2 regions of the Stenotrophomonas sp. STEN008 genome follow, and region 2 is predicted to be linked to the other one. Evidence: riboswitches for the same ligand, from Rfam matches in the RefSeq annotation. Region 2 holds a riboswitch; the other holds the start of a gene.
The links. Region 2 has a riboswitch for glycine ahead of ACVOME_RS00350 (trimeric intracellular cation channel family protein). Riboswitches for the same ligand answer to the same signal wherever they lie in the genome.
Positions count from the first base shown of each region.

Region 1: it holds a riboswitch for glycine, as region 2 does, so the genes downstream of both, gcvP (aminomethyl-transferring glycine dehydrogenase) here and ACVOME_RS00350 (trimeric intracellular cation channel family protein) in region 2, are expected to answer to the same signal.

Region 1 is NZ_JBRRET010000036.1:23,904-39,533, reverse strand. It holds gene gcvP (aminomethyl-transferring glycine dehydrogenase) at 1-2,392, opposite strand, end outside; glycine riboswitch at 2,455-2,557, opposite strand; gene ACVOME_RS15250 (multidrug effflux MFS transporter) at 2,859-4,085, shown strand; gene ACVOME_RS15245 (hypothetical protein) at 4,177-4,518, shown strand; gene ACVOME_RS15240 (M2 family metallopeptidase) at 4,689-6,656, opposite strand; gene ACVOME_RS15235 (phosphoethanolamine transferase) at 7,251-8,900, opposite strand; gene ACVOME_RS15230 (phosphatase PAP2 family protein) at 8,897-9,649, opposite strand; gene ACVOME_RS15225 (ArnT family glycosyltransferase) at 9,761-11,464, opposite strand; gene ACVOME_RS15220 (response regulator transcription factor) at 11,596-12,309, shown strand; gene ACVOME_RS15215 (sensor histidine kinase) at 12,296-13,582, shown strand; gene ACVOME_RS15210 (VOC family protein) at 13,597-13,983, opposite strand; gene ACVOME_RS15205 (DUF819 family protein) at 14,115-15,365, shown strand; gene ACVOME_RS15200 (YbdD/YjiX family protein) at 15,436-15,630, opposite strand, start outside.
Region 2 is NZ_JBRRET010000001.1:54,533-70,162, reverse strand. It holds gene groL (chaperonin GroEL) at 1-913, shown strand, start outside; gene ACVOME_RS00380 (serine hydrolase domain-containing protein) at 1,014-2,174, opposite strand; gene ACVOME_RS00375 (MarR family winged helix-turn-helix transcriptional regulator) at 2,341-2,841, shown strand; gene ACVOME_RS00370 (DNA alkylation repair protein) at 2,838-3,572, shown strand; gene ACVOME_RS00365 (hypothetical protein) at 3,632-3,988, opposite strand; gene ACVOME_RS00360 (hypothetical protein) at 4,500-4,760, shown strand; gene ACVOME_RS00355 (3-deoxy-7-phosphoheptulonate synthase) at 5,018-6,091, shown strand; gene ACVOME_RS00350 (trimeric intracellular cation channel family protein) at 6,289-6,906, opposite strand; glycine riboswitch at 6,989-7,094, opposite strand; glycine riboswitch at 7,108-7,197, opposite strand; gene ACVOME_RS00345 (GIY-YIG nuclease family protein) at 7,237-7,512, shown strand; gene ACVOME_RS00340 (hypothetical protein) at 7,650-8,060, shown strand; gene ACVOME_RS00335 (NAD(P)/FAD-dependent oxidoreductase) at 8,123-9,403, opposite strand; gene ACVOME_RS00330 (NYN domain-containing protein) at 9,523-10,317, shown strand; gene ACVOME_RS00325 (glutathione S-transferase family protein) at 10,424-11,044, shown strand; gene ACVOME_RS00320 (primosomal protein N') at 11,104-13,281, opposite strand; gene ACVOME_RS00315 (hypothetical protein) at 13,695-14,702, shown strand; gene ACVOME_RS00310 (DUF3106 domain-containing protein) at 14,695-15,264, shown strand; gene ACVOME_RS00305 (MATE family efflux transporter) at 15,390-15,630, shown strand, end outside.

The DNA.
Region 1 (15,630 bases), on a different contig from region 2:
CGTTGCGGCCGGTGTACAGCGTCCTGAAGTGCGGCGCCAGGCGCTTGGCGATGTAGTTGGCATTGAGCTGCGCGACCTGGGTCGCCTTGCGCAGGCCCTCGCGGCCCATCATCGCGATGTACATCCAGCTGATCGGCAGGATCGAGGCGCTGCCGAAGCTGGCGGCGCTGACCATGCCGACCGGGCCGTTGTCACCCAACTTGCCCGGCAGGAACGGGGCCAGGTGCGCCTTGACCGCGCACGGGCCGACGCCCGGGCCGCCGCCGCCGTGCGGGATGCAGAAGGTCTTGTGCAGGTTCAGGTGGGAAACGTCCGAACCCCACTTGCCCGGCTTGGCCACGCCGACCAGGGCGTTCATGTTGGCACCGTCGGTGTACACCTGGCCGCCGTGCTTGTGGATGATTTCGCAGATCTCGACCACCTCCTCCTCGAACACGCCGTGCGTGGACGGGTAGGTCATCATGATCGCGGCCAGGCGGTCGCTGTACTTCTCGGCGTTGAGGCGGATGTCCTCGACATCGACATTGCCGTTGGCATCGGTCTTGGTGACCACCACCTTCATGCCGCACATCTGTGCCGAGGCCGGGTTGGTACCGTGGGCCGAATCCGGAATCAGGCAGATGTCGCGATGCTCCTCACCACGCGAGCGGTGGTAGGCGCGGATCGCCAGCAGGCCGGCGTACTCGCCCTGTGCACCCGAGTTCGGCTGCAGGCTGACCGCATCGTAGCCGGTGCATTCGACCAGCATCGCTTCCAGCGACTCGATCAGTTCCTTGTAGCCCAGCGCCTGGTCGGCCGGCACCAGCGGATGGATCTGCGAGAACTCCGGCCAGGTCACCGGGATCATCTCGGCGGTGGCGTTGAGCTTCATGGTGCACGAGCCCAGCGGGATCATCGTGCGGTCCATCGCCAAGTCCTTGTCGGCCAGTGAACGCAGGTAGCGCAGCAGTTCGTGCTCGCTGTGGTGCGTGTTGAACACCGGATGGGTCAGGAACGCGGACTGGCGCAGCAGCCCGGCCGGCAGCGCGTCGGCGGTGCTGGCATCCAGTGCATCGACATCGGCTTGGGCACCGAAGACGGCGGCCAGCGCGACCACATCGGCGCGGGTGGCGGTCTCGTCCAGGCTGATGCCGACCGAGTCGCTGTCGATCGCGCGCAGGTTGTAGCCGGCGGCGCGCGCCTTGGCGTGGATCTCATCGGCGTGCACACCGGTGACGTGCAGGGTGTCGAAGAAGTCGCCAGCAACCTGCACGCCGGCCTTGCGCAGTGCGGCGGCCAGGATCGCGGCCAGGCGGTGGGTGCGGCGGGCGATGCGGGTCAGGCCTTCCGGACCGTGGTAGACGGCGTACATCGAGGCCATCACCGCCAGCAGGACCTGTGCGGTACAGATGTTGGAGGTGGCCTTCTCGCGGCGGATATGCTGCTCGCGGGTCTGCAGGGTCAGGCGGTAGGCCGGGTTGCCCTGCGCATCGATCGAGACGCCGATCAGGCGGCCGGGCATCGAGCGCTTGTAGGCATCGCGGCAGGCCATGAACGCCGCGTGCGGGCCACCGAAGCCGAACGGCACGCCGAAACGCTGGCTGTTGCCGACCACGATGTCCGCGCCCCATTCGCCCGGTGCGGCGAGCAGGGTCAGCGCCAGCAGATCGGTGGCCACGGCGACCAGGCCGCCGCGTGCATGCACGGCCTCGACCAGTGCCCGGTAGTCGGCCACCTGGCCGAACGTATCCGGATACTGCAGCAGCACGCCGAAGCTGTCTGCTTCCAGCGCTTCGGCCGGGGTGCCGACGCGCAGCACGATGCCCATGGGCTCGGCGCGGGTGCGCAGCAGCTCCAGGGTCTGCGGGTGCACGGCATCGTGCACGAAGAAGGTGTCCGACTTCGACTTGGCCGAACGCTTGGCCAGGGTCATCGCTTCGGCCGCTGCGGTGGCTTCGTCCAGCAGCGAGGCGTTGGCGATCTCCATGCCGGTCAGGTCGGCGCACAGGGTCTGGAAGTTGATCAGCGCTTCCATGCGGCCCTGCGAGATCTCTGCCTGGTACGGGGTGTAGGCGGTGTACCAGGCCGGGTTTTCCAGGATGTTGCGCAGGATCACGTTCGGCGTGTGGGTGCCGTAATACCCCTGGCCGATGAAGCTGCGCAGCACGGTGTTCTTGTCGGCGATCGCGCGGATCTTCGCCAGCGCCTCCACTTCGGTGATCGACTCCGGCAGCGCCAGCGCTGCCGGCGACTTGATCTTGGCCGGCACGATGGCATCGGTCATCGCATCCAGCGACGCGTGGCCGACGACGTCGAGCATCTGCGCGATCTCGGCGTCATTGGGGCCGATATGGCGCTCGACGAACGCACTGTGGTGCTCGAGCTCACGCAGGGAAGGGGTGTTCTGGGACATGGCGAAGGATCCGTCAGGAAAGGGCACACGCACGGGCACAAGCCGCCGGATGGCGGGCTGCGGGGCGCCCCTCTGTCCTTTTGCCTGAGAGTTTGGAAGCGCGGCTGGCCGCAGCTTCGTGCCCCTTCGGCGCCGGATCGAACCGGTCTCTCCAGAGTTGTGTTGCGGGTGGTATCGGGCCTGAGCGATTACGGGCGTTGCGCCTTCGGCAGCGGTGTTCCGCTTCTCCCACCGTGTTGCCCGCCGATTATAGCCGGTTATGGCCTGCTGCCGGGGCCGCCCGGGCAGGGCCGGCGCCTGAATGGCCGATGGCCCGGGGCGTGCGTTTTGTGCGGTGCTGCATGGCATCGGGCGCATTCCCCGCCTATGATGAGCGGATACCCGAATTCATCTGGCGCCGTCCCTGCTGCAGCGGGACCGGCGCCCGCCGTGCGTGCCGCGCATGGCCTTGCCGGACACCGTTCACATGACCGCCGCTGTTGCTCCGTCCACTCGTCGCATGGCCCTGCTGCTCGCGGGCCTGGCCATGTTCGGCCCGTTCTCCATCGACACCATTTTCCCGGCCTTCCCGCAGCTGGCCCAGCGCCTGGCGGTGGATGAGGTGGCCGTCCAGCAGACCATCAGCGTCTACCTGCTGTTCTATGGCCTGATGAGCCTGGCGCACGGGCCGCTGTCCGATGCCTGGGGCCGCAAGCGGGTGATCCTCGGCGGCCTGGTGGTGTTTGCCGGGGCCTCGGTCGGCTGCGCGCTGTCCACTGACCTGCCGACCCTGCTGGCGTTCCGCGCGCTGCAGGGCCTGTCGGCGGGCGTGGGCATGATCGTCGGCCGCGCGGTGATCCGTGACCTGTACCACGGCCATGACGCCCAGCGGTTGATGAGCCAGGTCTCGATGCTGTTCGGCATCGCGCCGGCCATCGCCCCGATCATCGGTGGCTGGATTCTGCTCAGCGGTGCCGGCTGGCCGCTGATCTTCTGGTTCCTCGTGGTTTTCTCGCTGCTGCTGCTGGTGGCCACCGCGCGCTTCCTGCCGGAAACGCATCCGCCGGAGGCGCGGGTACCGCTGTCGCCGCGCGCACTGCTGCGTGACTATGTGCGCATCGGCTTCAACCCGCGTTTCCTGCGCCTGGCACTGGCCGGCAGCATCGGCTTCGGCGGCATTTTCCTGTACATCGCGTCCGCGCCGGTGTTCGTGATGCAGCACCTGCATCTGGGCGAAGGCGACTTCGCCTGGCTGTTCATTCCCACCATCGGTGGCATGACGGCCGGCGCGTTCCTGTCCGGGCGCATGGCCGGGCACACCACGCCGACCCGGCAGGTGACCATCGGCTTCTCCCTGTGCGCGCTGTCGACACTGCTCAACGTCGGCTACGTGGTGCTGGCGCCGCAGTTCGCGCTGCCGTGGGCGGTACTGCCCATTTTCCTGGGCGGCATGGGCATGGCGCTGATCTTCCCGATCCTGGCGCTGGCCGTGCTCGACATGTATCCGCACCAGCGCGGCCTGGCCTCGTCGCTGCAGGCCTTCGCGCAGCTGATGGTCAGCACCGTGGTGGCCGGCGTCGTGTCGCCCCTGCTCAGTGCCAGCCCGCTGCATCTGGCGCTGGGCCAGGCCGGCTTCTTCGCCGCCGGGTTTGTGTTCTGGTACTGGGAACACCGCCGTGAGCGCGCAGTGCAGGCCTTGGTCACGGACCTCTGACCGGCCGCAGGGGCGGTGGCGGGCGACCCGTGAAGCGGCGCCACGGCCGGGGTGCGCTATCCTTGCGCCCCCCCGTAGCGATGCCGCCCCCATGTCCACCACCTCCAAGACCCGTCGCGACCAGCGCCGCCGCCAGGAAGAGAAGGCTGCCAACAAGGCCGCTGCCCAGACTTCGCCGGTGGAGCCGCATGCCGAACTGCGTGATGCGCAGCGCACGCTGCTGGCAGGTGTCGTGCGCCGCGATGGCGAGTGGGTGCTGGGCATGGATGGCCGTATCGCCGGGCATAGCGAGAGCGCCGCGCAGGTACTGGCGTTGATCATGCAGGCCGGTGAACTGCACGAGCGCAACGGTACGCCGGTGCGTCTGATGTATTCCGACGCGCTGCGCGATGCCGCGCAGGCCGAGGCCAGGGAGAAGGGCCAGACCTTCTAGTAATACAAGGCCGAGCTGGCCGCCGCGCGGGCGGCGAACAAGAACAGCTGACCTGTAGGGGGTAGCGCCGGGCCATGCCCGGCGAACGCAGCGGTGTGATCAAGGCCGCCGGGCATGGCCCGGCGCCACCGGAACGAAAGGGGTGGATCCTCGCGGATCCGCCCCTTTTCTCATTTCGCCACCGGGGCCGCAGCGCTGGCCTGCCAGCCGCACATCTGGCCTTCGTTCTGCTGCTTGAGCCACTCATTGACCGGGCTGAAGTACTCGATCATCGGGCCGGCATCCAGCTTGTCGGTGCCGGTCAGCTCCTTCAGCGTGGCCTGCCACGGCTGGCTGGCGCCCTTGCTGAGCATCGCCCAGTACTTCTGGCCGGCTTCCTTGTTGCCGTAGAAGGTGCACTCGTGCAGCGGGCCCTTGTAACCCGATGCATCGCACAGGCCCTTGTAGAACTGGAACTGCAGGATGCGGGCGAGGAAGTAGCGGGTGTACGGCGTATTGCCCGGCACGTGGTACTTCGCGCCCGGATCGAAGAACTCCTCGCCGCGGGTGCTGGCCGGGGCAACGCCCTGGTATTTGGCCTTCAGATCCCACCATGCCTTGTTGTAGTTGTCGGCGGTGATCGATCCATCAAACACGCCCCAGCGCCAGCGGTCGATCATCAGGCCGAAGGGCAGGAATGAAACGCCCGACAGCGCCATGCGCATCTGCGCGTTGATCACGGCCTCGCGGCTTTCCTGCGGTGCATCAACGAGACCGATCGAATTCAGGTACTTGGGCGTCATCGCCAGCACGATCGTGTCGCCGATTGCTTCGTGGAAGCCATCGTTGGCGCCGCCCTGGAACAGGGGCGGCAACGGGTTGTAGGCCAGGTCGTAATAGATGTGGCCCAGCTCGTGATAGATGGTGGTGAAGTTCTCTTCGTTCGGCTTGATGCACATCTTGGTGCGCACATCGCCTTCCATGTTCATGTCCCAGGCGCTGGCGTGGCAGACCACGTCACGGTCGTCAGGCTTGATGAACTGGGTCTTGTCCCAGTACGACTGCGGCAGCGAGGGCATGCCCAGCGACACGTAGAAATCCTGTGCGCGCTCGGTCATCTGTTTCGCGGTACGCAGTTCGGCTTCGCGCTGTGCCCTGTACTGGCCCGCGACGCTGGCATCCCTGCCAGCCTTGGCCAGCGCAGCACTCAGGTTGGTCTGGTACTGCTTTTCCAGTGCTGCGGTGATGTCCAGGCTTCCGGCACCGGGATAGGGCTCCAGCTGGTCCCACAGGTTGGACCAGTCCTGCTGCCACATGTTGCCCAGCAGGTGCGCGGCGATCAGGCCATTACCCACCTCGGCCTTGTCCTTGCCGTAGGTCTTGTCCAGCTTCCCGCGCGCGTAGCAGTGCAGCTGCTCGTACATCGGCTTGACCTGCTCCCACAGGCGGTCGGTTTCCGGCCCGATCTGCTCCGGCGGCATGTCATAGCCGCTGCGCCACATCTGCCCGGCATCGGTGAAGCCCATGCCCTTGGCACCTTCGTTCACCAGGCTGACGAACTTCTGGTAGTCGCCACGCATGTTCCGCGTGGTGCTGTGCCAGCCCTGCCAGGCGTCAAGCTGCGCGTCGTAGTCGCGGCTGCGTGCCAGCACCTGTTCCAGTTCCCCCAGCTGGCGGCAGGAGGCCGGGTCGTTGGCATCGGTGCAGTACTTGCCGGCACCGTAGCTGCCCTCCATGCGGGTGGCGATCTGGGTCAGCTCGGCCAGCTTGGCCGGGTCGCGCGGTGCCGGCATCGAGGACATCAGCTTCAGCAGATGGATCGCACGCTTGCTGTCTGCGCTCATCGGCTGGCCCTCGAACTTCGCGGCCTGCTCGATCCAGCTGTTGAGCTGGGTCAGTGAACGCTCGTTGGCCTTGGCCGCGATGCGCTCCGAATCGCTGTTGATGTAGGTGGAAGACAGCCACTGCGCCGAGGTCATCTCCGGATAGGCAGCCTTGTATTCGGCATTGATGCGGGCAACGAACTGGTCGGCGGTCTCGCCGGCCGGTGCGCTGCTGCCGGCGGTCTCGGCGCCGGGGGACGCTTCCTTCTTGCAGGCAGCCAGGGCCAGCGTGGCGGCGGCGACAGCAGCGGCCAGCAGGAGATGACGGTGTTTCACGGGCGGTCCTTGGGTGGTGAACGACGGCCGAAGGCTAGTGGGCAGGCGCTGCCACCGCAAGTGGCGGAAGTCGGCCGGGCCGCGCCCGGCACCCGCAGAAGCCTTCCAGCAAGGGCAAAGGCCAAAGCAACAGCAACAGCGGGCTATCCGTGGGATGGCGGGGCGGTGTGGGCTTGCAGGACACGCCGTAAACCCATCCATGGGGGCTCGATGGCGCCATCCATGGCGCCAACGGTCCTGCAATCCCACACCGCCCCACCTCTGACAGATCGCGGCGGCTGTTGGTGGGTGTCGACCTTGGTCGGCACATCTGTCAGGTATCGACAATCAAATTGGGGTCAGATCCGTTTTCCGCAGGAAGACGGATCTGACCCCGGAATTTCACCTACCAACAGCGGAGTGAACCTGTCGAAGGCAGGGTACTGTGGGTTTGCGGGGTGTGAGCGCCATGGATGGCGCGACCAAGGCTACATGGACGTACTTGCGCCGTCCCCGCGAACCCACAGTGCCCCGCCATCCCACGGAATGCGCTTCGGCTTTTGACGTTGCCTCGGCTTCTGCGGGTGCAGGGCTGCAAGCCCTGCCGAACCCCCCTCAACTCTCGCAGCCGGCGAACACGTCGCGATCGCGCTCGTACAGCGCCGTCTTCACCTGCATCAGGCCCAGCACCGACGGGAACAGGTTGTCGTGGTCGGTATACGCTGCCGAACGCTTGCGCACGCATTGCAGGTCCAGCCCGCGACTGCTGGCGAAGCCCGGCGAGAACCACATCGTCATCGGTACGCGGGTCTGCTCGGCCGGGGCGATCGCATAGGGCACGCCGTGCAGGTACAGGCCCTTCTCACCCAGCGATTCGCCATGGTCGGACAGGTAGATCATCGCTGTGTCGTAGTCCTGCATGCCCTGCAGCGTGCCGATGGTCTTGCTCAGGAAATGATCGGTGTACAGCACGGCATTGTCATAGCTGTTGGTGATCTCTTCGCGTGAGCAACGGCCGATGTCACGGGTGTCGCAGGTTGGCTTGAAGCGGGCAAAGGCGGCCGGATAGCGCTCGAAGTACGCCGGGCCATGGTTGCCCAGCTGGTGCAGCACGACCACGCGGTCGCCGGGTTTGGCACGCACCTGGGTGGCCAGGTCCTGCAGCAGGATCTCGTCCATGCAGCGGCCGTCGGCGCACAGGCCCGGGGTGGTCGCATCGGACAGCGACTGGAAGTCCAGTCCTTCGCACACGCCTTTGCAGCCGGACTGGTTGTCACGCCACAGCGGTGCGATGCCGGCACGGTTCAGTACGTGCAGCAGCGACTGGTGCGCGCGGATCTTCTTCTCGTCGTAGTCGTGGCGTCCCCATGGCGAGAACAGGCAGGGCAGCGAAACTTCGGTGCTGGTGCCGCAGGAGTGCATGTCGGGGAAGTTGATCACCGGTGCCTGGGCCAGTTCCGGCGTGGTATTGCGGCCGCCGTTGAGGCCCCAGTTCTGTGCACGCACGGTCTCGCCCATCACGATTACCAGCAGCCGCGGTTTGCTCGCCGGAGCGCGTGGGGTGGCCTTGGCGTCGGTGCCGATCGGCAGTTTCGGCGCGCGCTGCACCGGGTTGTCGCCGCGCAGTGCACGTGGAAGACCCAGCAGCACGTTGGCCGGGGTGGCGAGGTAACGCACTTCACGCTGGTTGCGCATCAGTGCGGAGACGTCCTGGAACGAGATCAGTGCACCGCCAACAGCGGTCACCGCAGCCACCGCCAGGAAGCCCAGGCGCCACAGCAGGCTGCGCCCCCAGCTGCGCCGCTGCAGCTGCACCCGCCACACCAGCACCATCGGCAGTGCCGCCAGCAGCAGTACCGGCCACAGCAGCGAGACCGTCATCAGTTCGCGGCTTTCCTTCGGATCGGTCGCCAGCACGTTGCGCAGCATGTCCGCGTCCAGATAGATGTGGTAACGGCTCATGTAGTGGGCGGCGAAGGCCGTTACCAGCAGCAGCGCGCTGATCACCAACTTGGCGTTCCAGCGCCAGACCAGCAGGCCCAGCAGCAGGCCATGCGTGCCGAGCAGCAACAGCAGCAGCGACACCGCGTAGCGCAGGCTCTCCGGGTGGCTGGCCATCGCGCTGCGCCAGAACAGGCCGTTGCCGGCCAGGGCGAAGAACAGGCTGGTCAGCGCGATCAACGCCTCGGTGGACAGCTGTGGCCGCCAGCTGCGCAGGACGGCCAGCGATGGCACACGGAACGAGCGTTGGACCGAAGCATTCATGCGTTCGCCTCCAGGCGGTTGGTGCGGTCCAGGTGATGGCGGACCAGAACGTACAGCCCCAGTGACAGCAGCCAGCACAGCAGGGCTGTGGCAAGGTCATGCGACAGAAAATGTGCACCCCGCAGCTGCTGGCTGATGCCGAACAGCAGCCCGCTGCCCAGGCCCAGTGCCAGGCCGGTCCAGCGCCAGGCAGGACGCCACAGCAGGGCGAAAAAGTACAGGCTCAGCCAGGCATAGCCGGCACTGGCATGGCCGGCGGGAAAGCACGCGATCACCGGCATGTCGGCCGGACGATGGCTGAAAAGCCCGATATAAGGCTGGTGGCCGCCGTAGCGCAGCAGATCCCACGGGCAGTCCATCGGCACCAGCGACTTCAGCAGAGACACGCCGCCGGTTCCCAGAGCCAGGGCAATTACGACATAAAGCAGCGCCCACCGCAGGGTGCGATCACGTCCGCGGCGCCAGTGGTGAAAGCTCAGCAGTATCACCACGAGCGCCGCGGCGGTGCTGAACCACTTGCCGCCCCGGTGCACCAGCGAACGGGTGAACCACGCGTCCTGCAGTGCCCAGCGGCCGCCCTCCAACCGGAACAGGTGGTCAGCCAGCCATTGATCGGCTCCCCCCTCCATGAACACGGCGAACAGGGGAAGCACGATGAGCAGTGGAAGCCACAGGTGGGTCACGGCGAACCGCGATGCCAGCGTGGAGTAGGCCGAAGCAACCCCGGAGACGGGAGGACGGACGGACATGCAGGAAAACACCGTGACGATGAACCGGCGCCATGCTCGTCAGGTTGATGTCGGAGAAGGGTCGGACCTGCGTTCGGGCCGGGTTAACCGCCGGCCCGCGTGGGGGATGATTCAGTCTTCTTCTTCGTTGGCGCCGGCCCGCTCGGCGTGGCAGCCGGAATCCCAGGCAGTGCCGGGCACCAGTTGCCAGCGGTTGCGGTTGGCGACGCCGATGTCGATCACCTGGGCGGCATCCACGCAGGGACTCATGGCCTTGTCGAGTACCAGCAGCCAGCGCCGGTCGGGTGCTTCGGCCAGCCAGGGGCCGGCGTCGTGCCACTGTTCAGGCCAGGGCCGCTTGAAGCCGAACTCGCGCACGGCGCGGTCGGCCTGCAGCAGGTTCTGCTCGCGCCAGGCCACCAGTGCCAGTTCGGCATCGGGGCCGATCCTCGCGCCGACCCGGCGCATCAGCGCCGACGACGAGGCGTAGGGGTCGAGCGCCGGAATCAGCACCAGGCCGTACAGCATCCACAGCAGGCCGTGGGTGAGCAGTACCAGGGTGGCGGCGCGCCGCACGCGCAACCACACGGCCAGGGTAGCCACGGCGATCGCGAACGTCAGCAGGCCGTCGCCCAGCACCGGCAGCAGGGTGTCGGGCATCGCACGCCGCTGCAGCTGCGCCTGCGCCCAGTGACTTTCGGTGAGCAGCATCACGCCCAGCACGGCGGTTGCCAGCATCAGCACCAGGCTGTAACCGAACAGATACCGGCGCACGCACAGCCTGCGCAGCAGGCCGGGCAGCAGGGGCGCGGCGGCAAGGGCCACGGCAGGCAGCATCGGCAGCAGGTAGACCTCGCGCTTGCCGGGGCTGGCGCTGAAGAACACCAGCACCAGCAGCGCCCACCCCAGCAGCAGCCACTGCCGGCGGTCGCCACGGCGCAGGCGCCGCCACCACGGGCGGGCCAGCACCGGCAGCAACAGGGCACCCGGCAGCCACAGTGTCAGGATCACCTGCAGGTAGTACCAGACCGGCTGCCGGTGGTGCCAGGCGTTGGCATAGCGGGTGCCGGTCTGCTTGAACAGCAGTTCATGCGCATAGGACTGCAGCGAGGCACTGGGTTCGTGCAGCAGGGCCCAGCCCAGCGGGGCCAGCCAGACGGCCACGCCGAGCAGGAATGCAGGGATCAGCCACAGCAGGGTCGCCGGGTGCGGGCCCTCGATGCGACGGCCGCGGCGATGCTGGTACAGCCACCAGCCGAACCAGGGCAGCACCATCAGCAGCGGCAGGAAACCTACGCCTTTGGTCACCGTGCCCAGGCCGGCGGCAAAGCCGGCCAGCCACAGCGCCGGCACATTGCGTCGCTCGCACAGATGCCGCAGCAGGCCCCACAGGGCCAGCGTGGTCATCCCGACCAGCACCATATCGATCTGCGCACGCTTGGCCATCAGGCCGAACTGCAGGGTGCAGAACAGGGCACCGATGGCATAGAGGGAGTGGCGCGGCGACCACAGTCGGCGTGCCAGATCCGACACCAACCACAGACTGAGCAGGGCCCCCAGCAGCGAAGGCAGCAGGAACGACCACTGCCAGCTGCCTACCGCTTCGTAGGCCGCGGCCTGCAGCCACATGAACACCGGCGGCTTCTCCGCATACAGCTCGCTGCCACGGTGCGGCAGCAGCCATTCCCCGCTTTCCACCATGGTCCTGGCGGCCAGTACGAAGCGGGGTTCGTCCGGTGGCTGCGGCTGGCGCATGCCGATGCCGGCAGCCAGTGCCGCGATGATCAACAGCCAGAGCAGGGGCAGGCGCCAACGGCGGGGCAGGGCTACGGGCACGGCAGGCTCCGGGAGCAAAACGGCCATTTTGAGGCGGCGGGGGTGGGAAAAGCGTCGGAGTATCGCCGGGGCGACCTCATTCCGACATGCGTGGCGCTACCATGGTACGAACTTCCGTGGAACTTTCATGCATGCGCCTGTTGGTGATCGAGGACAACCGGCAGCTGGTGGCCAATCTGTTCGACTACTTCGAGTCGCGCGGTCATGTGCTGGATGTGGCTCCCGATGGCATCACCGGCCTGCATCTGGCGGGCAGCCATCCCTATGACGCGGTGATCCTGGACTGGATGCTGCCCCGGATGGAAGGGCCGGAAGTGCTGCGCCGCCTGCGTGCCGAGCATGGCTCGGAGGTGCCGGTGATCATGCTGACCGCACGCGACGAACTGCCGGACAAGATTGCCGGCTTCCGTGCCGGCGCTGATGACTACCTGACCAAGCCGTTCGCGTTGCCGGAGCTGGAAGTGCGGCTGGAGGCCCTGCTGCTGCGGGCACAGGGACGCAACCCCCGCAAGCGGCTGCAGGTGGGTGATCTGGTGCTGGACCTGGCGACCCTGGAGGCGCAGCGCGCCGGACAGGTCCTGCATCTGTATCCGGCCTGCCGCAAGCTGCTGGAAGTGCTGATGCGCGCCAGCCCCGGCGCGGTCACCCGCCAGCAGCTCGAATTCGCCCTGTGGGGCGACGAGCCACCGGACGGCGACCTGCTGCGCTCGCATGTCTACGAACTGCGCCGCAGCGTGGATGGACCGTTCGTGGACAAGCTGATCCACACGCTGCCGCGGGTCGGCTACCGGTTGGCCCTGCCCACCGCCGCCGAGGCCGGCAGGAATGACGATGAAGGTGCGTAGACCCGGCCCGCTGTACCGCCGCGTGCTGTGGTGGCTGCTGGGCTACCTGGCACTGCTTTCGCTGGCGGTGTTCAGCGTAGGCAACTATGTGCACGAGCACGCCGAACACGCCGCCTGGCGCGCGCTGCTCAACTCCGAACTGGACAGCATCGTCGAGCATGTCGAGCACGAGCCACACTATCGATGGCAGGACTCGGACACGCTCAGCCTGTACCGTTTCGACGCGGTGAACCTGCCTGACAGCCTGCGCACCCTGCATCCCGGCCTGCATGACGGGGTGATGGTGAAGGACCGCGAAACGGCGGTCATGGTGCGTGATACGGACTCGATGGGGCGCGTTGCGCTGGTGCTGGACATCTCCGACTTCCACGACCTTGAGCAGTTCGCCACGCGGTGGGTGATGCTGGCCGGGGTGATCATGATCTTCGTCACCGTGCTGATGGCGTCCTTCGGCATGGAGCGCATGGTGCGTCCGCTCAGCCTCCTGGCGCAGCGCATCGGCGCGTTGCGGCCGGGCGCGCAGGGCCAGCGCATCGATGTCGACCCGCGTGGCAGTTCCGAGCTGCACACCATCGCCGATGCGTTGAATGACTACCTCGAACGCAACGAGCAGTTCGTTGAACGCGAGCGGGTGTTCATCAGCACTGCCAGCCATGAGCTGCGCACCCCGATTGCGGTGATGACCGGCGCCGCCGAGCTGGCCCTGGAGCAGCCGGGCCTGCCGGACCGTGCCCGGCAGCAGATCCAGCGCGTGCTGCGCACCGCGCAGGGCGTGGAGCAACTGATCGAACTGCTGCTGGTGCTTGCGCGCGATCCGGCGCGGCTGGCGGCGCGTGCCGAGCGCATCGCACTGGACCAGCTGCTGCCGGACATCGTCGAGCATCATCGCCATCTGCTGGGCGACAAGGACCTGAGCATCGGTATCCAGGCCGCGCCGGTGGACATCGTTGCCCCGCTGGCGGTGGTGCAGGCGGCGATCGGCAACCTGTTGCGCAACGCGATCGAGAACAGCGGCCGCGGGCACATCGAACTGCGCCTGAGCGCTTCGGCGGTGCTGACCCTGCAGGACCCGGGGCATGGCATGAGCCCGGAGGAGATCGCTGCGATCCACGCACGCATGGCCCGGGGAGAGCGTGTCGATCGTGGCGGGATCGGCCTGGACCTGATCGCGCGCCTGTGCGAGCACCTGGGCTGGACCCTGCAGCTGCAGCCCTGCGAGCCGCGCGGGACGCAGGCCACGCTGGATTTCGGTGCTTCGCGCCCAGGCGGATGATCGCAGTCGCGGGGTCAGGCCTTCGGCCGCGGCACATGCTGGTCGACCAGGATCACGTTGCCGTCCGGATCCATCAGTTGCAGGAAGGCGGGGCCTTCACTGTCGGGATCGGCCCGGACCTGCAGCGCGATACCCTGCGCATCCAGCGCTGCCTGCAGTTCGCGGACGTCCTGGAAACGCGGCAGTTCCTGCTTGTGCTGGTCCCAGCCCGGGTTGAAGGTCAGCAGGTTGCCTTCAAACATGCCCTGGAACAGGCCGATGACGACACCATCGTTGCGCATCACCAGCCAGTTCTGCGTTGCATCGCCGCCGGTCACCGAGAAGCCCAGTGCCTCATAGAACGCGCGGGAGGCGGCCAGGTCCTTGACCGAAAGGCTGACCGAGAAGGCACCCAGTTGCATGGACACGCTCCGTTTCGGGAAAGGCGAGGCCGGCACTGCAGCATGACCCGCCGTGAAGAGGGTGTTAATCTCGACCCGCGCCGCCTTATGCGGCGCTTTTTTTTCCGCTCTTTCGATCGACAGAGGATCCCATGCCGACCGAACCCGCTACTGCCCTTATCAACAACGACATCGTTGGCCTGGGCCTGATTGCCGCCACCCTGGCCCTGATCTTCTGGGCCGCCAGTGGTCCCACCCCCCTGCTGAAGAAGATCTTCGCCTGGGTGCCGGCCCTGCTGCTGTGTTACTTCATCCCGGCCATCTACAACACCGCCGGTGTCATCGATGGCCACAACACGTCGCTGTACAACCCAGTCGCACGCGATGTGCTGCTGCCTGCCGCGCTGGTCCTGCTGACCCTGTCGATCGACCTCAAAGGGGTCATCAAGCTCGGCCCGAAGCTGCTGCTCGTGTTCTGTGCCGGTACCGCCGGCATCATGCTCGGCGCCATCGTCTCGTTCCAGGTGATGAAGCTGATCCACCCGGAAACCGTGGCCGGTGACACCTGGGCTGGCATGGCGGCGCTGGCCGGCAGCTGGATCGGCGGTGGCGCCAACATGGTCGCCATGCGCGAGATCTTCGGTACCGATGCCACGACCTTCGGGCAGTTCGCCGTGGTCGATGTGGCCTGCGCCAGCCTGTGGATGGCGATCCTGCTGTTCCTGGCCAACCGCGCGCAGCAGATCGACACGCGCAACGGTGCCGACACCCGTGCCATCGACGAGATGAAGGCGCGCATCAGCGCCTATGAAGCGCAGAACGCGCGTATTCCCAGCATGACCGACCTGATGGTGATCGTCGGCGTTGCCCTGGGCGGTGTCGGCCTGGCGCACGCGATCGCCGAGCCGCTGTCGGGCTGGTTCAAGGCCAACGTCAGCTGGGCCAGCCAGTTCAGCCTGGACAGCCAGTTCGTCTGGGTGATCCTGCTGTCCACCGCGATGGGCCTGGGCTTGAGCTTCACCCGTGCACGTCGTCTGGAAGCGGCGGGTGCCTCGCGCCTGGGCACGGTGTTCCTGTACTTCCTGATCGCCTGCATCGGCATGCAGATGAACCTGCTGTCGCTGCTGGATCGGCCGTGGCTGTTCCTGCTCGGCGCGATCTGGATGGCGACCCACGTGCTGGTGCTGTGGGCCGTGGCCAAGCTGGTCCGTGCGCCGCTGTTCTTCTTCGCCATTGGTTCGCAGGGCAACATCGGTGCGGCGGCATCGGCGCCGGTGGTGGCTGCGGCCTTCCATCCGACACTGGCACCGGTCGGCGTGCTGCTCGGCACGGTGGGCTATGCCACCGGCACCGGGCTGGCCTATGTCACCGGCCTGATCCTGAAGTGGATGGCCAACGGCTGAGCGCGGGTCGCGCTCTGCGTCTCCCTGCAACGGGCGCCGGGTTTCATGCCCGGCGCCCGCGTCATGCCTTTCAGCAGCAGCGTCCGCCGTTGCGTCCGCCGTACCGCGCTTCCTGACGTTCGCGGAAGAACGTCTTGTAGTCCATCGGTTCCTGGTCCGGATGCTTCTCCAGCATGTGCCGGACGTAGTTGTCGTAATCAGGGATGCCACAGCACAGGCGTGCCGTCTGCACCAGGCGTCGCCACACGCGGCGGTGCGCCTGGTA
Region 2 (15,630 bases):
GCTGCTGATCGTGGCCGAGGAAGTCGAAGGCGAAGCGCTGGCGACCCTGGTGGTCAACACCATCCGTGGCATCGTCAAGGTTGTGGCCGTGAAGGCCCCGGGCTTCGGCGATCGTCGCAAGGCGATGCTGGAAGACATGGCCGTGCTGACCGGCGGCACCGTGATCTCCGAAGAAGTGGGCCTGTCGCTGGAGAAGGCCACCATCAAGGACCTGGGCCGCGCCAAGAAGGTGCAGGTCTCCAAGGAGAACACCACCATCATCGACGGCGTGGGCGACAAGGCTGCGGTCGAATCGCGCGTTGCGCAGATCAAGACCCAGATCCAGGACACCTCCTCGGATTACGACCGCGAGAAGCTGCAGGAACGCGTGGCCAAGCTGGCCGGCGGCGTTGCCGTGATCAAGGTGGGTGCGTCCACCGAAATCGAAATGAAGGAAAAGAAGGATCGCGTCGACGACGCCCTGCACGCTACCCGTGCAGCCGTTGAAGAAGGCGTGGTTCCGGGCGGCGGCGTTGCACTGGTCCGTGCGGTCACCGCGCTGGCCGGCCTGAAGGGCGCCAACGAAGACCAGAACCACGGCATCCAGATCGCCCTGCGCGCGATGGAAGCCCCGCTGCGCGAGATCGTCGCCAACGCCGGCGAAGAGCCGTCCGTCATCGTCAACAAGGTCAAGGAAGGCAGCGGCAGCTTCGGCTACAACGCCGCCACCGGTGAGTTCGGCGACATGCTGCAGTTCGGCATCCTGGACCCGACCAAGGTGACCCGTTCGGCGCTGCAGAACGCGGCCTCGATCGCTGGCCTGATGATCACCACCGAAGCCATGGTTGCCGAAGCTCCGAAGAAGGACGAGCCGGCCCTGGGCGGCGCCGGTGGCATGGGCGGCATGGGTGGCATGGGCGGCATGGACTTCTAAGGTCCGCTGTTCCCGATGAAGTGAAAAACCCCGCCGCAAGGCGGGGTTTTTTTTGTGGGCGTTCCGCCCCCTCCGCTGGACGTGGACCGTGGTCGACCTGTCAGCGCACGAATGCCTTCGTGGCGCCGTATTCCCAATCCCACGGCACCCCCGTCTCGCCCAGCACGAAGCGCACCAGTGCCGGAAAGGCCGCTTCGGCGCGCACATCGTTGCCCAGGATCACCACGCAGCGTTGGCCTTGTTCGACGCACACCAGCGTGTTGCCCACCGCATCGTCATGTCCGCCCTTGTAGAAGCCTGCGCCTTGTGCACCGGTGAATGTCACCACGCCCAGTCCCGCAGCCAGGTTTCTGCGCCGCTGCGCCACCGGCAGTTCCGGCTGCAGCGTCGGGAACTGGCTGGCGGTGGTGATCGGCAGCTGCGGCCGCACCAGCTCCCGGCGCATCGATGCCGACAGCCCCTGGCCACTGACATAGCCGGCCGCGAAATTGCCCATGTCGGCGATGGTCGTGTCCATCGAACCGGCGGCACGCACGCGGCTGCGTTCATCGTGCGGTTCCGTCGTGCCTTCGGCGGTCCAGCCGTCGGCCAGATTCGTGGCGAAATCCTCGCGCCACATCATGCTGGTGCGGGGCATGCCGAAGCGGTCGAATACGCGCTGCTGCATGAGCGTACCCACGTCCAGGCCCAGCCCGCGCTCCAGCACGAACTGCAGCAGGATCAGGCCTTCGCCGGAATAGCCATAGCGGCTGCCCGGATCGAAGTGGAATTTCAGTTTTCCGTCCGGCTCCAGGAATGCAAAGTTGGCAAAGCCGCTGGCATGGTTGAGCAGCAGGCGCGGGGTCAGCCGGCGCCAACGTTCGTCGCCGGCCAGCACGGTGTAATCGGCGTACTTCTTCGGCTCGGCCGGATAGTCCGGTAGCGGTCTGTCCAGCGCGCTGGCGATGCTGGCATCCAGATCGATCACCTTGTCCTGTGCAAGCTGCGCGATCAGGTGGCCGAAGGCCATCTTGGTCAGCGATGCCGCATACATGACCGTGTCGGTCTGCAGCGGTTCGCCGGCAGCGTTGCGCTCGCCATAGGCGGCAACGTGCACGACCTTGCCACCGTCGACGACGGCCACTGCCATCCCGCGGGCGTGAGCCACCTGCATCAGGCGCTTGGCTTCGGCATCGATCCGGGCCGGGGAGGGCACGGGAGGGGGAGCGGCCATTACGGCGGCGGGGAACAGCGTCAGCAACAGCAGGACGGCACGGCGCATGCGTGGAACTCCTGGCGGGACGTGGCGCGATGCTACCGCAGCTTCGGCTGCTTGCAGCCCCCTGCGCGAGGAGTGCGCCCGGCCGGGCCCGGCGGCAGGCCCCGTAGGTGTTGCGTTCCATCCCGTCATGAATATGATTAGGCGCCTAAACATATTGGAAATCACTGTGCTTGAGGCAAAACATGGCGCCCTTCTGGACGAGGCCCGGCGACGTGGCCACGCCAATGTCGCCCTGCTGCATCTGTGCTTCCAGCTGCTGTCGCTGTCCTCGGCGATCGATCGCGACTGCGCCAGCCGGCTGGCACCGCACGGGCTCAGTGAAGGCCGCTTCATCGTGCTGTTCCTGCTGCACGGTGCCGGCGGCACACTGTCGCCGCATGCGCTGGCCGAACGTGCAGGCGTGACCCGCGCCACCATCAGCGGCCTGCTCGATGGCCTGCAGCGCGAAGGGTTGCTGCAGCGGCGCAGCGATGCGGACGATGGCCGTCGCCTCCAGATCGTGCTGACCGCGCAGGGCAAGCGCCTGGCCGAAGACCTCTTCAATCAGCACACGCAGTGGATCGCGGGCCTGTTCAACGGCCTGGACACTGCCGAGCAGGTGCAGCTCTCACAGCTGCTGGCCAAGGTGTGGCAGCACACCGGCGGCGGACGGAAGGACCTGCAGTGAGCGCAGCGATCAGCCCGGCGCGAAAGCATCAGCTGGATACCGGGGCAGCCGCCAGCACGCATCTGGCGGAATGTCTGGCCGTGGACTTCGCGGTGTTGCTGCAGACCGTTGCGGTGCTGCCGGAGACTGCCATTCAATGCATGCGCGATGCCGCCAGCAAAGGCATTACCCAGCGCATGGTTCTGGCGGCAACGCTGTTGCGTGAGGCCAGGCAGGGTGATCCTGCACAGTGGCAGTCGCATGCATCCGACACCGTGCGCGGCTGGGCCTGCTACCTGATCGGTGGCGATGCCACCGCCTCCCTGCCGGTGAAGCTGGAGAAGATGCGCCCGTTGGCCGATGATCCGCATTTCGGCGTGCGCGAATGGGCGTGGCTGGCGCTGCGCACCGACATCGTTGCCGGGCCACTGCTGGCGCTTGAATGCCTGCAGCCGTGGACGCAGGAACCGTCCGCCCATCTGCGCCGGTTTGCCTGTGAAGCACTGCGTCCCCGTGGCGTCTGGGCGGCGCACATCGCTCTTTTCAAGCAGCATCCCGAACACGCGCATTCGCTGCTGGAGGCACTGGCTGATGATCCCGAACGCTATGTGCAGGATTCCGTCGGCAACTGGCTCAACGATGCCGGGAAGACCCAGCCGCAGTGGCTGCGTGACCTGTGCACACGCTGGCAACGCGAGCGCGACAGCCCTGCCAACGCCTACATCCGCAGGCGCGCACTGCGTTCACTGTGATCCGGCGGGTGCCGGACCATGACCGGGCCATCGGGCCCGGTCACATTGCGCGGACGCGGCTAGTGGGGCTGCAGGCGTTCGGCCGCATGCGTGGCCAGCCCCAGGGATGCCAGCATCAACCCTTCCATCACCCGGTCGCTCACGTGATGTTCGGGCGCGGCATTCTGGCGGCAGCGTTCGGCGGCCAGCAGCACCTCCTGCACGATGCGCAGGCCGGCCAGTGCGCCATCGGCATCGGCCAGCATCATGCGTCGGCCGTTCGCTGGATGGCGCTCGGGCCAGGGTTGGCCATCGGCGTCCGCACCGCTGCCGATGCGTTGCAGGTGGGCGACCAGACTGTTGGGATCGAACGGCGCCTGATCGGCATTGGCCGGATCGGGGTGGGCACCGGGGAAGGGAACGTGTGGTGTGTTCATGGCGTGTGCTCCGTACAGGACAGACGACACCGCCACCGGAAGAGGTGGCGGACGGTACGTGGCGGCAAAGACCGGGAGATGCTGATACCGGCGGGCGCAAGCGCCCCCACGCACCGCCCGCCATGGAACGCGGACGGATTGCCAGCCGGCGCCGCGCAAGGCGACGCCGGCTGACAAGCGTAAACAACATCTCCTCGGGCTTTGCCGACCCGGCCACCCTTTTCCGGTGGCAAACCATCTTGAGCACATGTCCGCGTGGAATGCCAAGGCAGTACGCGACACGTCATGAACGCGGCGGAAGTATCGCATATGCCGTTGCCCGTATAACCGCGCATCGAGTGCCTGCAGGCCGCCTCCAGGCCGGGGCGTGGAAAGTGTGGAAAGGCGTTCTCAACCTGCGGGCACAATCGGTCCAGTCACGACATGAGCGATCCGCGTGACGGCACATGCGCTGGTGCGCCAGACGCGGTAAACAGTGCATTGCCCACGTCTACCCACAGGGAAGTCGATCATGCAGAGCACGCTCCAGGTCACGCTGTTCGGCCCTCCCGGCGACACCCCGGCGTTGCAGTTGCCGGATGTGGACGGGCCCTCGGTGGCGATACCGGAATCGACCCTGCGGCGGCTGGTCTCCGATCTCTACACGGCGCGGTCCCTGCTCAACCCCGAGCAGTTGGAGGAGGCGAGGCGGGAGCTGGACCAGGTGCTGGAGCGCTGGGCCGATATCCACGAGGGCCTGCTGCTGGACGTGGAAGTGCATGGCAGCCGCTAGATCGCCGTGCTGCTGAACCGCTTCCCCAGTTGCGGATGAAACATTTTGTGCTGCGCAGAAGCTGTGCTATCAATACATCCCATGAACGCAGCCGCTACCCGCTTTTACTGGTATTACTTTCCGAAGCCACTGGCGGAGGAAGGACTGCGCTCACCCTGAAGAAAGCTTCAGACGCATTCCCGAAAGCCGCCAGCGAACCTGGCGGCTTTTTTCATGCCGCCTCGCTGGGGACCCCCTACGTACCGGAGACCTCCCCCATGCCCCCCCATACCGACGACCTGCGCATCCGCACCATCGAACCGCTCACACCGCCTGCCCAGCTGCTGGCGATGCTGCCGTGTGACGATGAAGCCTCCGGCACCGTCAGTGCTTCGCGCGCGGCCCTGCACCAGATCCTGCATGGCCGCGACGATCGCCTGGCGGTCGTGGTCGGCCCGTGTTCGATCCACGATCCGAATGCGGCCATCGAGTACGCACAGCGCTTGAAGCCGCTGCGCGACGCGCTGGCCGGCGAGCTCGAGATCGTCATGCGCGTGTACTTCGAGAAGCCGCGCACCACGGTGGGCTGGAAGGGCCTGATCAATGACCCGGACCTGGACGGCAGCTTCCGGATCGACAAGGGCCTGCGCATTGCCCGCGGCCTGCTGCGCGACATCAACAAGCTGGGCCTGCCGGCCGGCGTTGAATTCCTCGACGTGATCTCGCCGCAGTACATCGCCGACCTGGTGGCATGGGGCGCGATCGGCGCACGCACCACCGAAAGCCAGGTGCACCGCGAACTGGCCTCCGGCCTGTCGTGCCCGGTGGGCTTCAAGAACGGCACCGATGGCAACGTCAAGATCGCGGCCGATGCGGTCGGCGCGGCCTCCAACCCGCATCACTTCCTGTCGGTGACCAAGCAGGGCGGCACCGCCATCGTTTCGACCACCGGCAACCCGGATTGCCATGTGATCCTGCGCGGCGGCAAGCAGCCGAACTACGACGCGGCCAGCGTGGCCGACGCCTGCCAGGCACTGGCCAAGGCCCGGCTGCCGACGCGGCTGATGATCGATGCCAGCCATGCCAACAGCCTGAAAAACCCGGAAAACCAGCCGAAGGTGATCGAAGACATCGCCGTTCAGCTGGAGGACGGCGAACAGCGCATCGTGGGCGTGATGATCGAGAGCCATCTGGTGGGAGGCCGGCAGGAACTGGTGGAAGGCCAGCCGCTGGTCTACGGACAGAGCATCACCGATGGCTGCATCGACTGGGACACCACCGTGACGGTGCTGGAGCGACTGGCTGCGGCCGTGCGCGCCCGTCGCGAAGTGACGGTGTCAGAAGCCGCCTGAGCGCGGCATGTGTGTGGATGGCGGCCTGCGCCTGCGGGGGTGCGGCCGCGATCAGGGCCGGTCGGAGTTGGAGACCGGCCCGTCCGCACCGGCGATGCGCCTGGCGCTGCGCATGAGCGACAGCGCCAGGTCCATCGCCGGGGTGGTGCAGGGCACGAAGGGGAGCGCCGGGCCACGCCCGGCGAACACGCCATCGTTCAATGCACTTCGTCGTGATACACGAACTTCGGCATTTCCCAGCGGTAGTGGATCGCCAGCAGGCGCAGGGCGAAGCCGCCCGCCAGGCAGCACAGGATGGCCGTGGCATCGGGCACGTTCCAGTGCAGCAGCAGCAGATAGGCGGCGCCGGTCAGCAGCGCGATGATCGCGTACAGCTCCTTCTGGAAGATCAGGGGCACTTCGTTGCACAGAATGTCGCGCAGCACGCCGCCGAACGCACCGGTCAGCATGCCTGCGATCAGCACGATCGGTGTGGCATGACCGGCCTCGCGTGCGATCGAGCAACCGATCAGGGTGAAGGCGATCAGGCCCAGGCCGTCGAGCACCAGGAAGGTGCGGCGGAAGTGGTGCATCCAGCGTGCGACCCAAGTGGCGATCAGCGCCGCGCACACGGTGAAGCCGAGGTACTCGGGATGTTTGACCCAGCCCAGCGGATAGTGGCCAAGCAGGATGTCGCGCAATGAACCACCGCCGAGCGCGGTAACGCAGGCGATCATGACCACGCCGAACAGATCCATGCGGCGGCGTCCCGCGGACAGTGCGCCGGTCATGGCTTCGGCGGAAATGGCGATCAGGTAGATGATGGACAGCAACATGGAACAGGCTCCGGACGCGGTGGGGCCGGCCATGCGCGGACGCCGCCATTGCCTGCGCAATGACGGGATGACGATGACCGGTGCCGCTCCCGCTGTCCTTTTGCCTGAGAGTTCAGCGGCGTAGGCCGCGTGCCCCTTCGGCGGATCGTACCGGGCATGCCCGGTGACCTCTCTCCAGCTCGGCGAGTCGAATGCATGGTTGGTGGGATTCCAGCCCACCGGCCTGAGCGATCATGGGAGCCTGCGCCTTCGGCGGGCGCCAGCGCGGCGCCTCTCTCCTGCATTCGCGGGCAGTATATCCGCTGCGGTGCAGCACGGCATAATCCCGGCATGGCCCCGTCCCACCGCCCGTGGTTCCTGTACCTGCTCGAATGCCGCGATGGCAGCTACTACGCTGGCATCAGCACCGACGTGGACGCGCGTTTCGCGGCCCATCGCGCCGGTACGGGGGCGCGCTACACCCGGGCCCGCCCGCCGCTGCGCATCCTGGCCGTGCGTGAGTACCCGGACCGCTCCGCGGCTTCGCGCGCCGAGTGGCAGCTCAAACAGCTACCGCGCGAGCGCAAGCTGGCGTGGTTGCAGGCGCCGACCGAGGGAATTCTTTAGAGACGGGCCGTGCTCGGCTCCGGCCCTCCGCCATCACTAGGTTCAGGACATTCACAACATGCGACGACAGGAACTCTGACCATGCGATTATCGCTGCGACCATCGACACAGGGATCGATCCGATGAAGGTCCGTTGGATGCTGCTGTTGACCCTCTGCTTGGCCCTGCAGGCCTGCACGCAGACACCGGCACCGCCGTCGCCGCTTCAGCACGGGCAGATCGGTACCGCCGCCGAGCTGGCCTCGCAGCGTGGCCTGACCGCGCCGAATACGCCCCGTTTACGCCGCGATCTGGTGCCGGCCGAACTGGTCGATCTGATTCCGCTCGCCGAAAAATGGGGCATCGGCGATGACCTGCTGCGCAGCGAGATGCAGGAACGTGCCACTGACGCGGAGAAGCAAGCGATGGGCGATGCATTGAAAGACCGTCATGCGCGTATCACCGCGTGGCTCGACAGCCTTCCGCCGGGGCAGTCAATGTCCGACGAGGCCGCTGCGTTCATGTATATGCAGGTGAGTGCTGACGAAATGGGCCTGATGCAGCAGTAGGTTCACACCATGTGGGGTCAGATCCCCACAGGAAAGGGATCTGACCCCGTTGCAGACCTGCGCTACCGTTTCGGCCGGCGGTCATCCTGGTCATCGCCGAAGATGATGCGTGCGCTGCGCTGGTAGCTCCAATACGCCACCGCCCAGTTCAGCAGCACCACGATGCGGTTGCGGAAGCCGATCAGGAAGAACACGTGCGCGGCCAGCCAGAACCACCAGGCCAGCACGCCCGACAGCTGCAGGCGCCCCAGGTGCACGATGGCGGCCATGCGGCCGATGGTGGCCAGGTTGCCGTAGTCCGCGTACTTGAAGGGCCCGGGCTCCGGCCTGCCGTGCAGGCGTGCACGGATGACCTCGGCCACGTACTTGCCCATCTGCTTGGCGGCGGGCGCTACGCCGGGCACGGGCTTGCCGTTGGCCTGGTTCACCGCGGCCAGATCGCCGGCCACGAACAGTTCCGGATGCCCGGGCAGGGTCAGGTCCGGCTGCACCTGCACGCGCCCGGCACGGTCCAGTGGCACGTCCAGCGTGCGCGCCAGCGGCGAGGCGGCCACGCCGGCCGCCCACACCACGGTGCGCGCCGGCACGAACTGGTCACCCAGCGTGAAGCCCTGGCTGTCGATGTTGCTCACCGGCGTTCCGGTCAGCACTTCCACACCCAGCTTTTCCAGCTGCCGGCGCGCCTTCAGCGAGAGCACTTCCGGGAACGAGGACAGCACGCGTGGACCGGCTTCCACCAGGCGCACCTTGGCGCTGGCCGGATCGATGTGGCGGAATTCATTGCGCAGCGTATGGCGTGCAATCTCGGCCAGGGTGCCCGCCAGTTCGACGCCGGTCGGGCCGCCGCCGACGACGGCAAAGCTGAGCCACGCCGCCTTCCTGGCCGGGTCCGGTTCGGCTTCGGCGCGCTCGAACGCCAGCAGCAGCTTGCGGCGCAGGGCAATGGCATCGTCGAGGGTCTTCAGGCCGGGCGCATCATCGGCCCACTGGTCGTTGCCGAAGTAGGCGTGAGTGGCGCCGGTAGCCAGCAGCAGGCTGTCGTAGTCCAGCGTGCTGCCGTCGGCCAGCCGCACCTGGCGGACCTGCCTGTCGATGGCCACGACCTCACCGAGCCGCACTTCCACGTTGCGCTGGTGGCCGAGGATGTGGCGCAGCGGTGCGGCGATGTCCGGCGCTGACAGGCCTGCAGTGGCGACCTGGTACAGCAGCGGCTGGAACAGGTGATGGTTGCGGCGGTCGACCAGGGTGATGCGGATGCGTTCGCGTGCCAGCGCACGGGTGGCCCAGAGGCCGGCAAAACCGCCGCCGACAACGACCAGGTGGGGAACGCGCTCACGACTCATCGACTCACTCCAGGGGGCATGGGGAACCGTCCGGCATCTTCGCACGGCGGCGGCCTGTCACGTCAGCGTGCGCGCGGATCGGCGATACTCGGATTCAGGCAACCGCCAGCGAGAGGCCCATGAGCGAACCGGAAAAGCGCATCGCCCTGTTGATCGACGCCGACAACGCGCCCGCATCGAAGATCGACGAAGTGCTGGCGGAGGTGGCCCGCTACGGCGTGGCCAATGTCCGCCGTGCCTACGGCAACTGGAAGAGCCCACGGCTGAAAGGCTGGGAGGCGGTGCTGCACGAGTACGCGATCCGGCCCATCCAGCAGTTCGCCTACAGCAAGGGCAAGAACGCCTCGGACATGGCCATGGTGATCGATGCGATGGACCTGCTGTACGCGCGCAACCTCGACGGCTTCGCCATCGTCTCCAGCGATGCTGATTTCACTCCAATGGTGATGCGTCTGTTGACCGACGGGGTGAAGGTGTATGGCTTCGGCGAAAAGAAGACGCCGGAACCCTTCGTCAATGCCTGTTCCAAATTCACCTATCTGGAAGCACTGGGCCAGGCCCATGCCAGCGTGCCGGAAGTGGAACAGGGCACGGCAGAGCCGGGTGCCATCGAGCCGGCCACCGGTGAAACGGGCAGCGGCGAGGAAGTGCGCCCGCGCAAGAGCGGCGCGGAAATGCGCAGCGATACACGTCTGGTGAAGATGCTGCGCCGCGCCGTGTCCGCAGCGGAAGGCGAGGACGGCTGGTCGCACCTGGGGCCGGTGGGCAGCCAGATCGCCAACCAGGCCTCGTTCGATTCGCGCAACTATGGCTATGGAAAGCTGAGTGATCTGCTGGCGGCGATCGGTCTGTTCGAACTGAAGAAGGATGGCAAGTCGTCCTACGTGCGCGCGCTGCCGAAGAAGAACCGGTAGCGCCGGGCCATGCCCGGCCGACGCCCCCGCGCATCATTCCGCACGCCCACATGTACACCGATCAGGCGTATCGTTGCCGCTCGCATTGCCCGCAAGGAATACCCGCATGTTGAAGATCTGGGGCCGTCGCAATTCCAGCAACGTCCGCAAGGTGCTGTGGTGTGCCGAAGAGATCGGCCTGCCCTACGAGTCCATCGAAGTGGGCGGCAGCCACGGTGGCACACAGACGCCGGAATACCTGGCGATGAACCCCAACAGCCTGGTGCCGGTGATCGAGGACCACGGCCTGCCGCTGTGGGAGTCCAACGCCATCGTGCGCTACCTGAGCGCGCGCTACGCGCTGGGGACACTGTACGCCGAGGATCCGATGGAACGCGCACAGGCTGAGAAATGGATGGACTGGAGCACCTCGCGGATGGCGCCGCTGTACAGCGATCTGATCTGGGGCATCATGCGCACCGCGCCGGCAGACCGCGACGAATCGCGCATCAATGCCGCCATCGTGCGCGCCGCCGATTACCTGGCGATGGCCGATGCGACGCTGGCCACGCAGCCGTGGCTGTCGGGCGCGACATTCGCGATGGGCGACATCCCGTTGGGTTCACTGGTGTACGCCTGGTATGAACTGCCGATCCAGCGTCCGGACCTGCCCCACCTGGCCGAGTGGTACGCCCGGCTGCGTGAGCGACCCGCTTACCAGCGCGGCGTGATGTCACCGCTGACGTAAGCGGGAATCGCGCGCGGTAACGGTAGCGCCGGGCCATGCCCGGCGGATTCCGCTTGCATTCAATACAGATCCGTCGGATCCACATCCAGCGACCAGCGCACCTTGCGGGCTTCCGGCAAGGCATACAGCTGCGGTACCAGCTGCGCCAGCACGCCGTGCAGAGGCGGGCGCTGTGCCGATGAGAGCAGCAGCTGCGTGCGCTGGTAGCCGGCCCGGCGCGGCATCGGTGCCGGCATCGGCCCGTACGCCTCCACCAGCGCCTGTTCGCCCAGCAATCGCCGTGCAGCCAGCAGGAACGCGTTGGCGTGCTCCACCTGCTGCGCTTCGGCACGCATCAGTGCCAGATGCGCGAATGGCGGGAAGCCGGCGGCCTGCCGCTGGTTCAGTTCGGCCTGCGCGAACGGGTGGTAGCCGCCGTTGACCAGCGTCTCCAGCAGGGGATGACCCGGATGGTGGGTCTGCAGCCACACCTCGCCCGGATCGCGGGCGCGCCCGGCGCGGCCGGCGACCTGGATCAACTGCTGCGCGAGTTTCTCGCTGGCGCGGAAATCGGCCGAGAACAGGCCCTCGTCGATGCCGACCACCACCACCAGCGTGAGTCGGGGCAGATCGTGGCCCTTGGCCAGGATCTGCGTGCCGACCAGGATGCCGGCCTGGTCCCCCAGCTTGGCCAGCTGCTGTTCCAGCGCATCGCGGCGGGCGGTGGTGCCGCGGTCGATGCGCACCACCGGGTACTCGGCGAAGGCGGCGGTGAGGTGCTCCTCCAGCCGCTCGGTGCCGATTCCCTGTGGCTGCAGGGCCAGGCTGCCGCAGGCGGGGCAGGCCAGTGGCGCCGGTTGCCGCGCACCGCAGTGATGGCACTGCAGGCGACGGCCGCCGCCATGCACGGTCATCGGCGCATCACAGCGCTGGCAAGGCGCCGTCCAGCCGCAGTCATGGCACAGCAGTACCGGTGCGTAACCACGCCGGTTCTTGAACACCAGCACCTGCTGGCCGCGCTGCAGGTGCTCGCCGATGCCGGCCAGCACTTCGGCCGAGAGACCGTCCTGCAGGGGACGCTTGCGCACATCCAGGATGCGCACGCGTGGCGGCCGCGCGTCGCCGGCGCGCTGCTTCAGGCGCAGGTGCAGGTAACGACCGGCATAGGCGTTGTGCAGGGTTTCCAGCGACGGTGTCGCGCTGCCCAGCAGCACCGGAACCCCCAGCGCCTTGGCACGCACCAGGGCGAAATCGCGCGCGTGGTAGCGGATGCCGTCCTGCTGCTTGTAGCTGCCGTCATGTTCCTCGTCCACGATCAGCAGGCCGGCCTGCGGCAGCGGCGTGAACACCGCCGAGCGGGTGCCGACGATCACCCGCGCTTCGCCGCGCGAGGCGGCTGCCCAGACGCGCGCGCGCTCGTTGTCATTCAATCCCGAATGCAGCGCATGCACGGCGATGCCCAGGCGGCCGCGGAAACGCGCCAGGGTCTGCGGCGTCAGTCCGATTTCGGGCACCAGCACCAGCGCCTGCCGGCCTTGGGCCAGGCAGTGGATGATCGCCTGCAGGTAGACCTCGGTCTTGCCGCTGCCGGTCACCCCATCGAGCAGGAAGGGCTGGAACCCCACCGCGGCGTTGATCGCGGCAACGGCTTCGGCCTGGTCCGGATTGAGGGTCGGGCCGGGCAGCGGTTGCGCGTGCTGTGGCGCCACGCTCAGTGCAACGCGCTCGGCCAGTGCGCGCTTGCCGAGACTGCGCGCCGCGCTGCGCCAGTCCTCCATGCGCGCCCCCAGCACGTCCTCGTCCACGACGGCGTCGGCCAGCAGTTCCGCCAACTGCCGCGGGCGGCTGCCTGCGCGCAGCGTGCCGCGCTGCGCGTGGCCTGCGGCGGTCAGCTGCCAGCCCCAATGATGGGTGTCGGGCAGGGCTTCGCCGTGCCGCAGCGGCCCCGGCAGGGCCGTGCTCAGCACTTCGCCCAGCGGCGCGTGGGTGTATCGGGCCAGCCATTGCAGGCTCTGCCACAGTTCGCCCTGCAGCAGGGGCGCGGGGTCGCACCACGCGAGCGCCTGACGCAGGCCCTGGCCGTCGTCGGCCTGGCCGTGGCCGGCCACCACGCCGATGAGTTCGCGGTTGCCGAACGGCACCTTCACCCGGCAGCCGACCGCCACGTCCGGGGCATCGCCCTGCGGCGACAGATAGTCGAACAGGCGGGGCAGGGGGACGGGCAGGGCGACCTGCAGGGTCGGAATCGGGTCGAGCATCGGGGCAGTGTAACGGGCCGTGTGCACCCGCATGCCGCCCGGAAGGCCCACACGGGGGACGTCGCCGAATCATAAATGTCACCTAAATATCGGTGTCCATTGGAGATTCAGTCTTATCCACACGTTCTGTGGATAACACTGTGCGTTACCGGTCAACGGCTGCGCAGGACGCCGATGGCGACGGCCTCGCCCTTCGGTTGGTCAAAAAATCGCCATACTTTAAAATTTATTAAAATCAATATGTTATGTGTGAAACATTGCTGAAACAGAGTGAATTCAGCGAGATGTCGCGGTTTTGCCGGGCGCCAGCGTGGTGCTGTGCACAACCTGCAGCATGAAGTGCCCACGGACGCAAGTCCTGCCGGGCGCCGATGGCCTGCCGCTATCATGCCGGCAGACCTCTGGAGTGACCGATGACCGCTGTGCCCGCCCCTGTTTCCTCGACCGCGGCCGGTGCGCTGTCGGCGTTTCTGCGTGGCGTAGAGCGCCGTGCCCTGGTAGTGGCGGAGCTGCAATGCGGCGACCCGGCCCGGGCCGAGCAGACCCTGGTGGCGGTGATGCGCGCCTTCTCGGCCGTTGCCAGCGATCTGCCGATGGCACAGTGGCCGACCCGCTTCTGGACCCTGCTGGGGCAGCGGCAGGCACTGCGCGAGCCGGCCCCGGGCCAGTGGCCGCCGGCACTCGCCGCACTGGGCGGCATGGCACCGCTGCCACGGCTGGCCCTGCTGCTGCGGGTGGGCGGCAGCCTGGATGAGAACATCGCCACGCGGGTACTCGATCGTGATGAGGCCGGCTACCAGCAGCTGCTGGCCGATGCCTGCCCGCGTGATGCCCAGGGTCAGCCGGATGCCGTTGCCTGGCGCGGCCTGGCCGAACAGGTGCAGCAGCGCATCCGCGACCTGCCGGCGCAGCGCCTGCAGCAGCTGCAGCAGCCGGCAGCTGCCACCAGCAGCAATCCGCAGGTGCCGACGTCCAGCTGGAGGGCACCGCAGCGCGATGAACGGAGCGCTGCCAGCCCCCGGCGCCGGCGCCCCGATGCCCGACCGCGCTGGCGCGGGCCGGCGATCCTGCTGCTGACGGTGGCAGTACTGCTGGCAGCCGCTCTGGGCTGGCGCCATTGGAGCGGTCGGTCGCTGGTGAGCGATGCGCCGCTGCCGGAGGGGGTGGTTGCCGAGGCCGGCCCGGTCACGGTCGAGGCGCTGCCGCCGAGCACGGTCGCTGCCACGCCGCAGGCGGACAGCGCCCCGGCCAACGATGACGCAGCAATGCTGGCCGACCGCGATTATCCGTTGCTGGCCGAGGCCGATCTGTATGCCTGGACGGCCGCCGGTGGTCCGCTGCCGGTGGACGAATCGCAGACCAAGCCGAGCCGGCCAGAGCCGGCCAGCGCAGTGCTGGAAACCGCCGCCGCCGATGAATAAGTCCGTGATCACCAGCCTGCTGCTGGCCATCCCGTTGTCGCTGTCCGCAACGCCCCAGACCCTGAATGTTCCACTGCCACCCGCGCCGGCGGCCACGCCCGCGGTCCCGCCATCGGCGGCACCCACCGCGTTCGTCCAGCTCGACGCGCAGCAGCAGCGGCAGCGCCGCGCCGACTACGCCGCTTGGCGCGCGCTGCCGGAAAGCGAGCGCGAACGCATCCGTCAGGCGGCCACGCGGTTCGCCGCACTGCCGGCCGCACAGCAGGAGCGCCTGCGCTCGCAATTCCAGGCACAGGACCAGGCGTTCCGCGATGGCTGGCGGTTGGGGCCGCAACTGGGCGTGGAGTTTCCCAAGCTGCATGGGCTGTTCGGCTTCCTGCCACCGCAGCAGCGCGACAGTGCACTGGCCGTGCTGCACCAGCTCAGCCCGGCACAGCTGGCGCAGTTGGCGCTGGTGGCCCAGCGCACGCCGCCGCAGGAACGCGATGCGGTGCGCAGCGCGTTCCTCGCCGTACCTGCTGCGGAACGAGACGCCTGGCTCAAGCGCCAGGCCGGCCAGTAAGCGCGCGGTCAAACCCAGCGTTCACGCCATGTCATGGGAATGAACGCACCGCGCGCGTAAGATGACGGCCCGCAACCCGGTGCCTGTGCCCTTCGCGCGCAACCGCAGTTCGCGTTCTGCATCCCATGTCCAACGCAACCTCCACGCCGCGCTTCAGCAAGGAAGTCGGCGCCACCGGTCTGCTCGCCCTGCCGCTCGTGCTCGGGCATGTCTCCACCGGCCTGATCTCCTTCGTCGACAACGTGATTGCCGGTCATCACGCCACCTCAACCCTGGCGGCCGTGACCATCGGCACGGCCCTGCTCTGGCTGCCGATGCTGATTCCGATCGGCACGCTGATCTCGCTGACCGCCTCGGTATCACAGC